DNA from 3 places in the Rhizobium sp. AN68 genome. Region 1 is predicted to be linked to each of the others. Evidence: predicted binding sites of a transcription regulator. Region 1 holds the regulator's gene; each other region holds the start of a gene.
The links. The regulator PhoB, encoded in region 1, activates phosphate uptake and scavenging genes when phosphate is short. The targets are predictions, from matches to a motif close to TGTCATNNANCTGTCAT.
Positions count from the first base shown of each region.

Region 2: a site for PhoB is predicted at 1,547-1,563, ahead of phnC (phosphonate ABC transporter ATP-binding protein). Genes of this name have one in related genera too.
Region 3: a site for PhoB is predicted at 1,038-1,054, ahead of RBH71_RS13550 (DUF1045 domain-containing protein). Genes of this name have one in related genera too.

Region 1 is NZ_JARWMI010000003.1:358,692-363,632, forward strand. It holds gene pstC (phosphate ABC transporter permease subunit PstC) at 1-61, shown strand, start outside; gene pstA (phosphate ABC transporter permease PstA) at 58-1,380, shown strand; gene pstB (phosphate ABC transporter ATP-binding protein PstB) at 1,395-2,210, shown strand; gene phoU (phosphate signaling complex protein PhoU) at 2,309-3,034, shown strand; gene phoB (phosphate regulon transcriptional regulator PhoB) at 3,066-3,749, shown strand; gene RBH71_RS14780 (GcrA family cell cycle regulator) at 4,048-4,581, opposite strand.
Region 2 is NZ_JARWMI010000003.1:120,687-125,627, forward strand. It holds gene phnD (phosphonate ABC transporter substrate-binding protein) at 1-542, opposite strand, end outside; gene phnC (phosphonate ABC transporter ATP-binding protein) at 628-1,488, opposite strand; partial or broken gene RBH71_RS13575 (DapH/DapD/GlmU-related protein) at 1,727-2,345, opposite strand; partial or broken gene phnL (phosphonate C-P lyase system protein PhnL) at 2,359-3,048, opposite strand; partial or broken gene phnK (phosphonate C-P lyase system protein PhnK) at 3,053-3,830, opposite strand; gene RBH71_RS13590 (alpha-D-ribose 1-methylphosphonate 5-phosphate C-P-lyase PhnJ) at 3,827-4,729, opposite strand; gene RBH71_RS13595 (carbon-phosphorus lyase complex subunit PhnI) at 4,863-4,941, opposite strand, start outside.
Region 3 is NZ_JARWMI010000003.1:113,856-118,796, reverse strand. It holds gene phnE (phosphonate ABC transporter, permease protein PhnE) at 1-879, shown strand, start outside; gene RBH71_RS13550 (DUF1045 domain-containing protein) at 1,146-1,844, shown strand; gene RBH71_RS13545 (alpha-D-ribose 1-methylphosphonate 5-triphosphate diphosphatase) at 1,841-2,977, shown strand; gene phnN (phosphonate metabolism protein/1,5-bisphosphokinase (PRPP-forming) PhnN) at 2,974-3,588, shown strand; gene RBH71_RS13535 (AraC family transcriptional regulator) at 3,676-4,716, shown strand.

The DNA.
Region 1 (4,941 bases):
GCTTTGCCTGAATATCTACGCGCTTTACATCGTGCGCAAATACCGGGAGCAATATGAATGACCGACATCGTTTCTCCGGCGGCCGGTGCTGCCGCCGTGAACAAGGCCACGCGCCGTGATATCGGCATCAAGCGTCGCTATGCAGCTGAACGCCGCTTCCGCGCCTATGGATTGGCAGCAATCTCGTTCGGCCTCATCTTCCTCTTTCTGCTGCTCTGGTCGGTCGTATCCAAGGGTCACACCGCCTTCCAGCAGACGATGATCACCGTTCCGGTCGAGTTTTCCGAACTGATCATCGATCCAAAGAACGAGCGCGCAACCAATCCGGCAAAGCTGATGACGGCCAACTATCCCGTCCTCGCCCGTGATGCGGTGGCAAAGGTTCTCGGCGTCGCGCCGACGGATAAGGCCGGTCTTCGCGCCGTCAACGTCATGATCTCCGACAGCGTACGCACCCAGCTGCGTGATATCGTCGTCGCCGATCCGTCCGTCATCGGCACCACGCGCAGCGTCACGCTTCTGGCGTCGGGTGATGTCGACAGCGCCTTCAAGGGCCAGGTCGACATGTCGGGGGATGAAGCAAACCGCCGTATCTCGAACCAGCAGCTCGGCTGGATGAACCAGCTCGTGGAAAGCGGACAGCTTGGCAAGCATTTCAATACCGGCATCTTCGTCAACGGCGCTTCGAGCCGTCCGGAAGCCGCGGGTGTTGGCGTTGCGCTGATCGGCTCGTTCTACATGATGCTGATCGTGCTGGTGCTGTCGCTGCCGATCGGTGTTGCGGCCTCCATCTATCTGGAGGAATTTGCCCCCAAGAACCGTTTGACGGACCTTATCGAGGTCAACATCAACAATCTGGCGGCTGTTCCCTCCATTGTTTACGGTCTGCTCGGTCTCTCCGTCTTCATCAACTTCATGGGCTTTCCACGCTCGGCCTCGCTGGTCGGCGGCCTCGTCCTGACGCTGATGACCCTGCCGACGATCATCATCGCCACCCGCGCTGCATTGAAGGCCGTGCCGCCGTCGATCCGCGCCGCCGCACTCGGTCTTGGCGCTTCCAAGATGCAGACGATTTTCCATCACGTCCTGCCGCTGGCAATGCCTGGCATTCTGACCGGCACCATCATCGGTCTCGCCCACGCACTGGGCGAAACGGCGCCGCTGCTTCTGATCGGCATGGTGGCATTCGTCGCGAACTATCCGACAACGCCTATGGATCCGTCCACGGCCCTGCCGGTGCAGATTTACATGTGGGCGAACGAAGCTGAGCGTGCCTTTGTCGAACGGACATCTGGCGCTATCATCATCCTGCTTCTGTTCCTCATTCTCATGAATGTTGGCGCAATCCTGTTGCGTCGCCGCTTTGAGCGGCGCTGGTAGAGGGAGCTAGAGCAATGAACATGTTGTCGGAAGCAGCAGTTGAAAAGGCGCTGGACAAGAAAATGAATGAAGTCTCATACAAGATGATCGGCAAGGATGTTTCGGTTTATTACGGCGAAAAGCGCGCGCTTTACGACGTGAACCTAAATGTCCGCGAAAACACGGTGACTGCACTTATCGGCCCGTCCGGTTGCGGTAAATCCACTTTCCTGCGCACCTTGAACCGCATGAACGACACGATCGACGGTTGCCGGGTCACCGGCAAGATCACGCTCGATACCGACGATATCTACGATCAGCAGATCGACGTCGTGGAACTGCGTGCCCGCGTCGGCATGGTGTTCCAGAAGCCGAACCCGTTTCCGAAGACGATTTATGAGAACATCGCCTACGGCCCGCGTATCCACGGTCTCGCCCGCAACAAGGCGGATATGGACCAGATCGTCGAGCATAGCCTGCAGAAAGCGGGTCTCTGGAACGAGGTGAAGGATCGTTTGCTGGAATCCGGCACGGGCCTCTCCGGTGGCCAGCAGCAGCGTCTGTGCATCGCACGCGCGGTTGCCGTCAGCCCGGAAGTGATCCTGATGGACGAGCCGTGCTCGGCGCTGGATCCGATCGCGACTGCGAAGGTCGAGGAACTGATCCACGAACTGCGCACCAACTACACCATCGTCATCGTCACGCACTCCATGCAGCAGGCGGCGCGCGTTTCCCAGCGTACGGCCATGTTCCATCTTGGTCATCTTGTCGAAGAAAACGAAACCGACAAGATGTTCACCAATCCGGACGACCAGCGCACGCAGGACTACATCATGGGCCGCTTCGGCTGATCCCCGGCCGGTGCTTTATCGTAACCGTACAAGACTGGTGCCTCTGCCGTGCCCCGCTGTTGGGCACGCGCATGCAGGCCAAGCCGGAGGAATAGACCATGACACAGACAACGACCCATTCGCATATCCTGTCTGCCTATGACGACGAACTGAAGTTTCTGACGCGCCGCATCGCCGAAATGGGCGGTCTTGCCGAGCAGATGTGCGGTGACGCCGTGCGCGCACTCGTCAATTCCGATGCTGCGCTTGCGCAGAAAGTCATTTCGGACGATACCATTCTCGACCACGCTGAGCGCGAAATCGGCGACAAGGCGATCGTAACCATCGCCAAGCGTCAGCCGATGGCGGCAGACCTTCGCGAGATCATCGGCACCCTGCGTATCGCCGCCGATCTCGAACGCGTCGGCGATCTTGGCAAGAACACGGCCAAGCGCGTTATCGCTGTCGCCGGCACCGGCGTTCCGCGCAAGCTCGCCCGCGGCATCGAGCATCTGTCCGACCTGGCGCTGGTGCAGCTCAAGGAAGTCCTCGACGTCTATTCCACGCGTTCCGCCGAAAAGGCCAATGCGATCCGTGAACGCGACGAGGAAATCGATGCCATGTACACGTCGCTCTTCCGGGAGCTTCTGACCTACATGATGGAAGACCCGCGCAACATCACCACCTGCACGCATCTTCTGTTCTGCGCCAAGAACATCGAGCGTATCGGCGATCATGCGACGAATATCGCAGAGACGATCTATTACATGACCACCGGCAGCCAGCCGGAGGGCGAGCGTCCGAAGGACGACAGTTCCAACACGCTTGGTTCGGTGACCGAGTAACAGACAAGCAGAAGCTTGCGGAGTTCAGCATATGGTGCCCAAGATTGCAGTTGTGGAAGACGAGGAAGCGTTGAGCGTCCTGCTTCGTTACAATCTCGAGGCTGAGGGATACGACGTCGACACGATACCCCGTGGCGATGAGGCGGAAATCAGGCTGCAGGAGCGCATTCCGGATCTTCTTATCCTGGACTGGATGTTGCCCGGTGTCTCCGGTATCGAACTGTGCCGGCGCTTGAGAATGCGGCCGGAAACGGAACGCCTGCCCATCATCATGCTGACGGCGCGTGGCGAAGAGAGCGAACGGGTTCGCGGTCTCGCTACCGGCGCTGACGATTATGTCGTCAAGCCGTTCTCGACGCCGGAACTCATGGCCCGGGTCAAGGCCATGTTGCGCCGGGCCCGTCCGGAAGTTCTGTCGTCGGTGCTCAAATGCGGCGATATCGAACTGGACCGCGAGACCCATCGCGTTCACCGCAAAAGCCGCGAAGTGCGCCTCGGCCCGACGGAATTCCGCTTGCTGGAATTCCTGATGACGTCGCCGGGTCGGGTGTTTTCCCGCTCGCAATTGCTGGATGGCGTCTGGGGTCATGATATCTATGTCGACGAGCGCACTGTCGATGTGCATGTCGGACGTCTGCGCAAGGCCCTGAATTTCTCGCACATGCAGGATGTCATCCGCACGGTGCGTGGTGCGGGATATTCGATGGAAGCCTGAGCGAAGCGAAACCAGATAGTTTCGCTGGCGAAGTAATGCACCAAAAAATCAGGAAGCCCGAAATCTGAAACGGTTTCGGGCTTTTTCAATATGAATATCCGCCAAACTCGATGCCATTGTCCGTTTTGACCGTAGGAGATCGGCGGCGCGTTGAAATCCGGATTGAAGGGTCACGCCCAATGGTAAGGGGAAAGTGTGAGGCCTGCCATCAAGCCGCCCAGAAAGCGGCTTTATTTTTGTCAAAAAAAACGGGCCCGAAGGCCCGTAATTTTTGAGTGCTGAATGCGTGCCGCAACACTCAAGCCTTGCGGCGTTCGCTCACCGGCTGGTAGGCGAGTTTCGCATGGAACTTGCAATAGGGCGAAGATTCCAGCGCTTCACAACCGCAGAAATGGAAGTCGTCCTTCAGCGGATCGCCAACCGGCCATTTGCAGGTGCGCTCGGTCAGTTCCGTCAGCGTCAGGCGACGGGAAATCGGCGTGACAACGTTCTTGGAAGGAACGTAATCGAGAACCTGCGCGGTCTCGATATCGATCTCCTCGTGCAGCGCCGTTGCCGCGTTCGAACGGGTGAGGATGCGCGCCGGAGCCGCGTTGACGCGACCTGCGAAAGTCGTCGCACGCGGTGCAGGGGCAGCGGTACGCTTCGGCGCGGAGCGTGCCGAAGTCACTGGACCGCCAGCCTTGACGCGTCCCGGCAGATTGAGACGATGGACCTTGCCGATCACGGCATTACGGCTGACGCCGCCCAGCTGCGCTGCAATCTGGCTGGCGCTAAGGCCCTCGGACCACAATTTCTTGAGCTTTTCGACTCGTTCGTCTGTCCAGTTCATGCCGCTTCTCCGCTTGTCGCGTGTATTTTCGGCAGAATCCCTCTCCGTCTCGCGCGCATGCCGCAAGCGTGGTTTCCGCCAGATTTTCGGTGACTAGTTCCGCCGCAATGCAGTCTAGTAATTAGCGATTAACCTAGTGCCAGCCCGACTCCGTGGCAAGAGTCGCGGGAATCATCTGGAATCGATTTTCCGGTTTTCCCCAACTTGCTGGCGTATTGAGTCTGAAAGGCAACACCTTGGGGCTGGCCCGCCGCCGCATACTAGTGCTTGAGAAGCCCGGGAAACGCTGACTTTTGTTGACATCGGCAAACGAAGTGACAATAGTGCCCCTGCCGCCGCAAGGCGGCATTTTGATTTTCA
Region 2 (4,941 bases), 240 kb from region 1:
AGGTTCTCATGGCCGCCGCCGAAGCCGGTTTCGGAGAAATATTCCTTGACCGGAACGCCGGTTTCCTTCGGGATCGATACGTTCGGGACGAGGAAGCCGGAAGTGGAGTCAGGGTCGGCGAAGCCGATCTTCTTGCCCTTGGCGTCAGCCAGAGACTTGATGCCGCTGTCCTTGCGGGCAACCATGATCGTGTAGTAGCCGCTCGAACCGTCAGAGCCGGTATAGGTCAGGATCGGATCGACGGCCTTGGGATCGGCAATAGCGATCTTGGCGTAGGAAGAAGCGCCCATGGATGCAATGTCGATGGTGCCGCCGAGCAGGCCCTGGATAACGCCGTTATAGTCCGGCGACGGGAAAACCTGAACTTCGGAAACGCCGGTTGCAGCCTTGAGGCCATCCGCAACGCACTTCGTGTTGCGGATCTGGTCGGCTTCATTTTCCGAACCGTCGAGACCGATACGCAGGACCTTGACGTCCTGAGCCATGGCCGAACCGGCCAGAACGCCAAGGGCGACTGCCGAAAGAAGGATTTTCTTCAACATGGACTTTCTCCTGTTTTCCGGCGAGCCGGAGTTTGTTGTGAAGTATCGGCCCTTGACGCGGGCGCAAACGATGCTGAGCGGTTCCTCAGAGCCCGGCGAGAGCCAGCGGTTCGGGACCGGCAGATTGCTGAACCGGACGCGCGGCAAGCTGCGCGCCGGGAATATTGATGCTGGTCGAGGTCATGGTCTCGTCGATGCCGGCGCCGTGTGAATCCGTGCCGTAAATCTCGGTGACCGCCGCCGCCGTCAGTTCGGCGGGTGTTCCGTCGAAAACGACTCGACCCTGCGACATGCCGATGATGCGTTCGCAATAATTGCGCGCCGTATCCAGCGTATGCAGATTGGTGATGACGGTGATGCCTTCACGCTCGTTGATGTCGCGCAGGGCGTCCATGACGATCTTGGCGTTCAGGGGATCGAGAGAGGCGATCGGCTCGTCGGCGAGAACCATCTTCGGAGACTGCATTAGTGCCCGGGCGATAGCGACGCGCTGCTGCTGGCCGCCGGAAAGCGTGCCCGCCGCCTGCATGGCTACGTGCTCGATACCGAGCCGCTCGAGGGCGGCAATCGCCATCAGGCGCTCTTCATCCGTGAAGATGTTGAACAGGCTGAGCACGGTCGAACGGTGGTTCAGGCGGCCGAGCATGACATTGGTGAGCACGTCGAGACGCGGCACCAGATTGAACTGCTGGAAGATCATCGCGCAGTCGCGCTGCCAGTTGCGCAGGGCGGCACCCTTCAGCGAAGAGACTTCCGTGTCGTTGAAATGAATGGAACCCGAGGAGGGATCGACGAGGCGGTTGATCATGCGCAGCAGCGTTGACTTTCCTGCGCCAGAACGTCCAATCACGCCAACCATCTGGCCTTGCGGAATTTCCACATTCACTGAATCGACCGCAGTGTGGTTGCCGAAACGGCGCGTGACTTGCTTCAGGTGAAAGCTCATTTCCCCGTCCAATCTTCTTCTGATGGGGTTCGACCTAACAGCGGTGCGTGAAGCGTGAATGTCAGTTTGATGAAGAAAATATTACAGAATGCGCAGATAAGGCGTGCGCGTGGTCGCCTGCGAACCTTTTAGTAGTCGTGCCAAGGGCTTGAAGCCCGCGCTTTGTCTCGCAGACATGGTTAGCGAGACCCCCGGAGCATGACCCCGGAATCTGCAGTTTCTTCGGTTTGGCGCGATTTTACCCGGCGTATTTCGCCACGAAATCCTCGGCGGCGAGGGTGCGGAAATCGTCCAGTGCGCCGCGCAGCGTTGCGTGGTCCCAGTCCCACCATTTGAGATCGTCCATGCGCTGGCCAAGGTCCGCCGGGAAGCGGTTCCTGATCAGCCGGGCGGGTACGCCGCCGACGATGGTATAGGGCGCAACGTCTTTCGACACGACCGCACCGGCCCCGATTACCGCACCGTTTCCGATTGTGACGCCAGGCAGGATGGTCGCGCCATGGCCGATCCAGACATCGTGGCCGATCACCACGCGCTTGGCGCGGCGGGCGGCGAAGAAGTCATTTTCATCATCGGCGTCGTCCCAATAATTGCGGGCACGGTAGGTGAAATGGTGAAGTGTGGCGCGCGACATCGGATGATTGGTCGCGTTGATGCGGACGGATGCGGCGATGTTGACGAATTTGCCGATGGTGGCGCACCAGATCGCACCGTCCTGCATGACATAGGAATAGTCGCCCATCTCCACTTCCTCGATGCGGCAGCGTTCCGGAAATTTCGGTATAGCGGCCGATCGATGAATTGGTGACGCGGGCACTTTCGTGGACAACAGGTTCGAGACCGACCTTCACACTCATGCCGCTGCCTTCCGGGGGAGAATTGCGAGACATCCAGAACGCGATCGGCCACGGCTTCCCGCACTTCCTCGTCATGGAAAATACCGAGCAAGGCGGTCCCCTTGCGTTTCTTTTCCGCGATCATCTCCACGACCACCCGTCGGTTGGCGGCATCCAGGGATGCGGTGGGTTCATCGAGAAGCAGGATCGCGTGATCGGTGATGAAACCGCGTGCGATGTTGACGCGCTGCTGCTCGCCGCCGGAAAAGGTTGCTGGCGGCAGCGACCACAGTTCCCGCGGCAGGTTGAGTTTCGAAAGCAGAACGGCTGCCTGCTCGCGGGCCTCTTCTGCGGCAACCTTGCGCGCAAAAAGCGGCTCGGCGACGACGTCGATCGCCGGAACGCGCGGCACGGTGCGCAGAAACTGGCTGACATACCCGATGGTGCGATGGCGAATCTCGAGGATGGTGCGCGGCGAGGCGCTGCCCATGTCAATGACCTGATCCTCGTGGCGGATGAGGATCTGGCCGCTGTCGATGGCATAATTGCCATAGAGCATTTTCAGGATCGAGCTTTTGCCGATGCCGGACGGGCCGCCGAGCACGACACATTCTCCGCCGGACACGGAGAAACTGACATCGCGGACAACAGGCAGTTCGATGCCATCGCGAAGATGCATGGTGAAGCTTTTGAAGACTTCCGAAACGATAAGGGGTGTCGGCATGGCGTCAAACCTGCAAAATGGAGGAAACAAGCAATTGCGTGTAGGGTTCGCGCGGATCATCCAGCACCCGATCTGTCAGACCGTGTTCGATGACGTCACCACCCTTCATCACCATCATGCGATGGGAAAGCAGCCGCGCGACCGCCAGATCATGGGTGACGACGATAACGGCGAGGCCGAGATCGTTGACGAGACCACGCACGAGATCGAGCAGGCGTGCCTGCACCGAGACATCGAGGCCGCCGGTCGGTTCGTCCATGAAGACGAGGCGCGGTGAGGTCACCAGGTTGCGGGCAATCTGCAGACGCTGACGCATGCCGCCGGAAAAGGCGCGAGGCTGGTCGTCAATGCGGTCTGTGCCGATTTCCACCCGTTCCAGCCACTCGCTGGCCGATTGCCGGATATTGCCGTAATGCCGGTTACCGACAGCCATAAGCCGCTCGCCGACATTGGCGCCCGCCGAAACCGCCATGCGCAGCCCATCCGCTGGGTTCTGGTGCACGAAACCCCCAGTCTGTCCGCATCAGGAAACGCCGTTCGGCCTCGCCCATATGATAGAGGTCTCGCACCGAGCCGTCGCGCATGCGATATTCCACGCTGCCAGCCGTCGGCACGAGCCGTGTGGAAATGCAGTTGAGAAGCGTGGTCTTGCCGGAGCCGGATTCACCGACGATTGCCAGAACCTCGCCCGGATAAAGCTCGAAGGAGACGTTGCGGCAACCGGCGCGGTCGCCGTAATATTTCGAAACGTCCCTGACTTTCAGAAGCGGTGCGTCGCTCATTCTGCGGCCTCCTTCACATCCGCCAGCAAATGGCCCTTGTGGCCATGGGCGCGGCGGTCTTCGCAATGGTCGGTATCGGAGCAGACGAACATCCGCCCGCCCTTGTCGTCCAGCACCACCTCGTCCAGATAGACATTCTCCCCGCCGCACAGCGCGCAGGGCTTGTCGAAGCTCTGGATTTCAAACGGATGGTCCTCGAAATCCAGGCTGACGACATCCGTGTAGGGTGGCACGGCATAGATGCGCTTTTCGCGCCCGGCCCCGAACAATTGCAGGGCGTCCGACAGGTGCATTTTCGGATTGTCGAACTTCGGGGTTGGCGAGGGGTCCATCACATAGCGCCCCGCAACCTTCACCGGATAGGCATAGGTGGTGGAGATACGGCCGTTGCGGGCGATGTCCTCATAAAGCTTGACGTGCATCAGGCCGTATTCCTCCAGCGCATGCATGACGCGGGTTTCGGTCTCACGCGGCTCGAGGAACCGCAAGGGTTCAGGAATGGGAACCTGATAGACAAGCACCTGCCCCGAATGCAGTTCTTCTTCGGGAATGCGGTGCCGCGTCTGGATGATGGTTGCATCCTTGGTGCGGGTGGTGACGGCGACATCAGCGACTTTCTGGAAGAAGGCGCGGATGGAAACGGCGTTGGTGGTGTCGTCGGCGCCCTGGTCGATAACCTTCAGGACATCGTCTGGACCGAGGATGGCGGCGGTCACCTGCACGCCGCCGGTGCCCCAGCCGTAAGGCATGGGCATTTCACGGGAAGCGAAGGGAACCTGATAACCGGGAATGGCAATTGCCTTCAGGATCGCCCGGCGGATCATCCGCTTGGTCTGTTCGTCCAGATAGGCGAAGTTGTAGGCAGCCAGCCCGTCGTCGAATGAAACTTCTTTAAGCATTGCGCGTTAACCTTGCGAAAAAAGGAGTACAAGCTCATGGAGATTGGAATTCTTGCAGCCGTGTTCTTTGCCGCTTTTGCAGCATTGACCGTCTTTTGCGCCTATTGGTTCGGCGAGCAGCACAGTCGCTGATTTATTCGGCTGCATCGCTCATCCATTCCCCGGCATAGGTGTCGGTCGCGTCGAAATCGGCGCGCATTTTGCGCACCAAG
Region 3 (4,941 bases), 240 kb from region 1:
CCGCAAGAGATCACGCAGGACGGCAACAAGGTTCTCGTGCATTACGGTTTTGCCGGACAGGCGGAAATCCGCACCAGCCAGGTTTACGTGCAGCGGCGGTTCCTCGGATGGGCGAACTTCCTGTTCGATACCAAATCGGAATTCTGGGGCAAGAGCTATGGCGACCTTGCCGCACTGGCGCTGTGGGGGGAAAGGCTCGATCCCACGCGCTCCAATATCAGCCACATGGTCGATGATTTCCTCGACAATGGTGTCTGGCAGCACGCCGATATTCTTTCCAAGCTGATGCAGACGCTGGTGATGGCCTTTGTGGGCACGTTGTTCGGCACGCTCGTTGCCCTGCCGCTCGCTTTTCTCGCCGCACGCAATATCACCGCCAACAGGGCCGCCAACTGGGGCATGAAGCGTCTATTCGACTTCCTGCGCTCGATCGACATGCTGATCTGGGCGCTGTTTTTCACCCGCAGCTTCGGTCCGGGGCCGATCCCCGGCATTGCCGCGATCTTCTTCACCGATACCGGCGCGCTCGGCAAGGTCTATGCCGAGGCGCTGGAGAATGTTGACGACAAGCAGCGCGAGGGCGTCAAATCGGTTGGCGCTTCCCCCATTGCCGTCAATCGTTTCGGCGTGCTTCCGCAGGTCCTGCCGGTCTTCATTTCCCAGTCGCTTTATTTCTGGGAAAGCAACACCCGTTCAGCCACGATCATCGGTGCGGTTGGTGCTGGCGGCATCGGTTTGAAACTGCTGGAAGCGATGGGTACCAATGCCGACTGGGACAAGGTCGCTTATATGGTGCTGCTCATTCTCTTCGTGGTTTTCCTGTTCGACCACATCTCGAATTCCCTGCGGTCGCGCCTGATCGGGAAAACCCAGCATTAATTCATAAAGCAGGAGCGGGGTTTGGCTATCCCGCTTCCCAAGACGTGCGCAAAACCGGAACCTCTTTGCAAAGTCAGATACATCCCGTCAATGCGCCAGCATCCGTCTTCCGGACATTCGAGAGACACGCGGCGTTTCAAGCGCTTTTTTTCCTGGGGCATCATCATTCTGTCACGGAAAGCGATTACCTCGCACTCCTGACCTTGCGGGAAGCGGGCGAGTCACGCCAAATAGCTTTTCATCCAGGTTTTCCATGACACCGAAGAGTGCTTGCCGTGCGCTACGCCATCTATTTTTCTCCGGCTAAAGATCATCCACTGACTGAAGCGGCGTCGCGCTGGCTGGGACGCAATGCCTTTTCCGGCGCGCAACATGATGACCATGGCGCTTATGCGGAGATGACCGAGGAGCCGCGCCGTTACGGTTTCCACGCGACGCTGAAAGCCCCCTTCGAGCTTTCCGAAAAATACAGCGAAGCGGATCTCGTCGCCGCCCTCGAACAGTTTGCGGCCAGCCAGTCCGTCTTCGATATTCCACGTGTTGTCATCGGTGCACTCGGGCCGTTTTTCGCGCTCGTTCCGGATCGCACCTACCAGCCGCTGCAGGATTTTGCCGCTGAGATCGTTGACCATTTCGACCGTTTTCGCGCGCCCCTGTCCGAGACGGACATTGCCCGCCGGCGCCCGCAAAACCTGACCGAAAGCCAGCGGCAAAATCTGTCGCTTTGGGGTTATCCGCATGTCATGGATGACTTCCGCTTTCATATGACGCTGACGGGCCGCATCGACGAAAGCGACGCGCCCGCTATCCAGGATGTGCTTTCGACAAAGTTTTCCGAGTTCGTCGACCGGCCTCTCACCATTTCCGGCCTCGCTTTGTTCGTTGAGGAAACGCGCGGCGCACCATTTACCGTTCATCGCTGGCACCCGCTTGGCCAGCCGCCAAAGAAAGATGCTGACCCATGACCGAGCATGCCCTTTCCAACGCCCGTATCGTTCTGGAAGACGATATTATTCTGGGATCCGTTCTGATCCGTGACGGCAAGATTGCCGATATCAGCGAAGGCGCCTCCAAAACCGGTGAGGATCTCGAAGGCGATTTCCTCATCCCGGGTCTGGTGGAACTGCACACCGACCATCTGGAACAGCACTATTCGCCGCGTCCCGGGGTTATCTGGGATAAGATCGCCGCCATTCAGGCTCACGATGCGCAGGTCGCGTCATCAGGCATTACCACTGTTTTCGACTGCCTGCGGCTCGGCTCCGACGAAGATGGCGGGTTCAAGAAGGGCGAGATGCGGGAAATGGCGGATGCCATTGAAACCGCTGCCGATCAGAACCGCCTGCGGGCAGATCACCTGCTGCACCTGCGCTGTGAAGTCGCCTCCGCCGATGTGCTCGAGCATTTCGAAGATTTCGAGACCGATCCGCGTGTGCGGCTGATTTCGATGATGGACCACTCCCCGGGGCAGCGCCAGTTCCAGTCGATGGACCAATATATCTTCTATTACCAGAAGAAGCGCGGACTGAGCGACGAGGCTTTCGCCGAGTTCGTCAGACGCCGGCAGACGGCATCGGCGGAGTTTTCCGCCAAGCACCGGGATTACCTGGCGGCCCGCTGCGCCGAGCGCGGCATAACTGTTGCAAGCCATGACGACGCTACAGAAGCGCATGTGGGCGAAGCGATCGGACACGGCGTGAAACTCGCGGAGTTCCCCACCAGCGTCGAGGCGGCAAAGGCTTCGCACAGCGCCGGCATGAGCGTGCTGATGGGCGCACCGAACATCGTTCGTGGCAAGTCCCATTCCGGCAACATCGCCGCGCGTGATCTTGCCGAACTTGGCGTGCTGGATGTTCTCTCTTCCGACTATGTGCCGTTCAGCCTGCTTTACGCGCCGTTCCTGCTCGCCGACCAGGTGGAAGCCATCACTCTGCCGGAAGCGTTGCGCATGGTCACCTCCACGCCGGCACGAACGGTGGGCCTTCGCGATCGCGGCAGCATCGCAACGGGATTGCGGGCCGATCTGGTCCGAGTTCACCGCGAGGACGGCGTTCCCGTCGCCCGCTCGGTCTGGCGTCAGGGCAAACGTGTGGCATGACCGGCAACGGACAGGATAGCCGGCTTGACGGCCAGACACTGGGTACTGTGCCCGGAACCATGATCGTAATTGTCGGCCCGAGTGGGGCCGGCAAGGACACGCTGATGGATTATGCGGCAGCGCAGCTGTCCGGGCGGCCGGGCTTTCATTTCACCCGCCGGGTCATTACCCGCAGCGGCGATGCCGGCGGCGAAAATCACGATGCCGTTTCCATGCACGAGTTCAACCGGCTGGAAGACGAAGGTGCTTTTGCCGTTTCCTGGCAGGCGCACGGGCTGAAATATGGCATTCCGGCCGCCGTCTATCGTCATCTTAATGCGGGAGACGTGGTCATCGCCAACGGCTCCCGCTCGGCCCTGCCCCAGTTCGGCACCGCCTTTGCGCGCCTCAAGGTCGTGAACATCGTTGCACGGCCGGACGTGCTGGCGAAGCGGCTGGAGCAGCGCGGGCGGGAAAGCCGGGAGGATATTCTCCGGCGGCTGGAACGCAGTTCGCTCACGGTCGTCGGAGATTTTGATGTGACGACCGTGGACAATAGCGGTTCCATGGAAGATGCGGGCAAAACCATCATGCAGGTGCTGGAGCAGAGCGCCTGCCGTCGCCACATTTAAACTCCATAGGCCGAACTGGTCGACAAATGGCTTCCCAACGCTTACCATCAGGCGACAATTTCCAAACATGGTACGCCAAGGCGAGGGATGCCTGAAAAGAGGGTCAGCGACGAGATAACAGTGGTGGCCGGTCTGGCCGCCGGCGTCGCCAATTATGCACGGTCGCGGGGCATCGACATTGCCCCCATCTGCAAGGCTCTCGATATCGATCCTGCCACTTTCGGCAGCGTGACGGAGCGCATCAGCCTCGACCGATTTTGCCGCCTGCTCGAGACATGTGCGTTGATTTCCGGCGACGACGCCTTTGGTTTGCAGTGCGCGTCCACCTTTCCCGCCGGCGCATCCGGCGCGTTCGGATATGGCCTGATCAGCGCGCCGACAGTGCGGGCTTTCCTGCGTTTTCTTCAGGATCACGTTTATTACGCGACGAATAACAGTAATTTCACCATGGTCACGGATGCCGCGCACGTAACCCTGTCGTGGTCCTTTGCGCCTGTCATCGCCAAACGCGATCAATATGTGGATTTGTCGCTGACAGCTCTGATCCAGCGCCTTCGCGATATTCTGGGGGAGCGCGTGAACCTGATCGAGATCGGTCTGGAACGGCCGAAACCGATTAATATTCAGCTATTTAAAGAAAGAATGACCAAGCGCGTCAGCTTTTCGCAACCCATCCACACCATGCGTCTTCCCACATCGCTTCTGGACGTGGTCAACCCAAATGCAGATGAGCGGCTGTTCGAGCTGATGAACTTGCAATGCCGGATGCTGCGGCCGGAGACATCGGCAGACGCCACGCATTTCATCGATCAGGTGAAGCGTTACATGCAGGTGCGGCTGTCGGATGCCGAGCTTTCGCTGAGCGAGATCGCCCCCTATTTCAACCTGTCGGAACGCAGTTTTCAAAGACGGCTTGCCGAGCTTGGGACTAATCTCAACGAGATAAAGGACGCCATTCGCAAGAATGCCGGCTTCAAGCTCCTCGTGGAAAGCGATCTTCCGGTTTCCGATATCAGCTACAGGCTCGGCTATTCCACGCCGGGTGCGTTTTCGCGTTCCGTTTCCCGCTGGTTCGGGGCAACGCCCACGGATATTCGCAAGAAACACGCGCATCATTCCGCCGTATAGGGCGCATTCCCAGCATCAATATTCCATATATCCAAAATAAAATTAGGAAATATGTCGGCGTTCATTGGATTATGTATCGAAACATAACAATAAAAACGCAAAACTTGGCGTGAGATGTTATTCTCTTGAGATGGCAGACCGCCTAATAGAACGCCGCAATATGCCTTAGGGCATGACGGAAAATATTCCAAAGCTTTGAATTTTACATTGTTCTGGACAAGAACC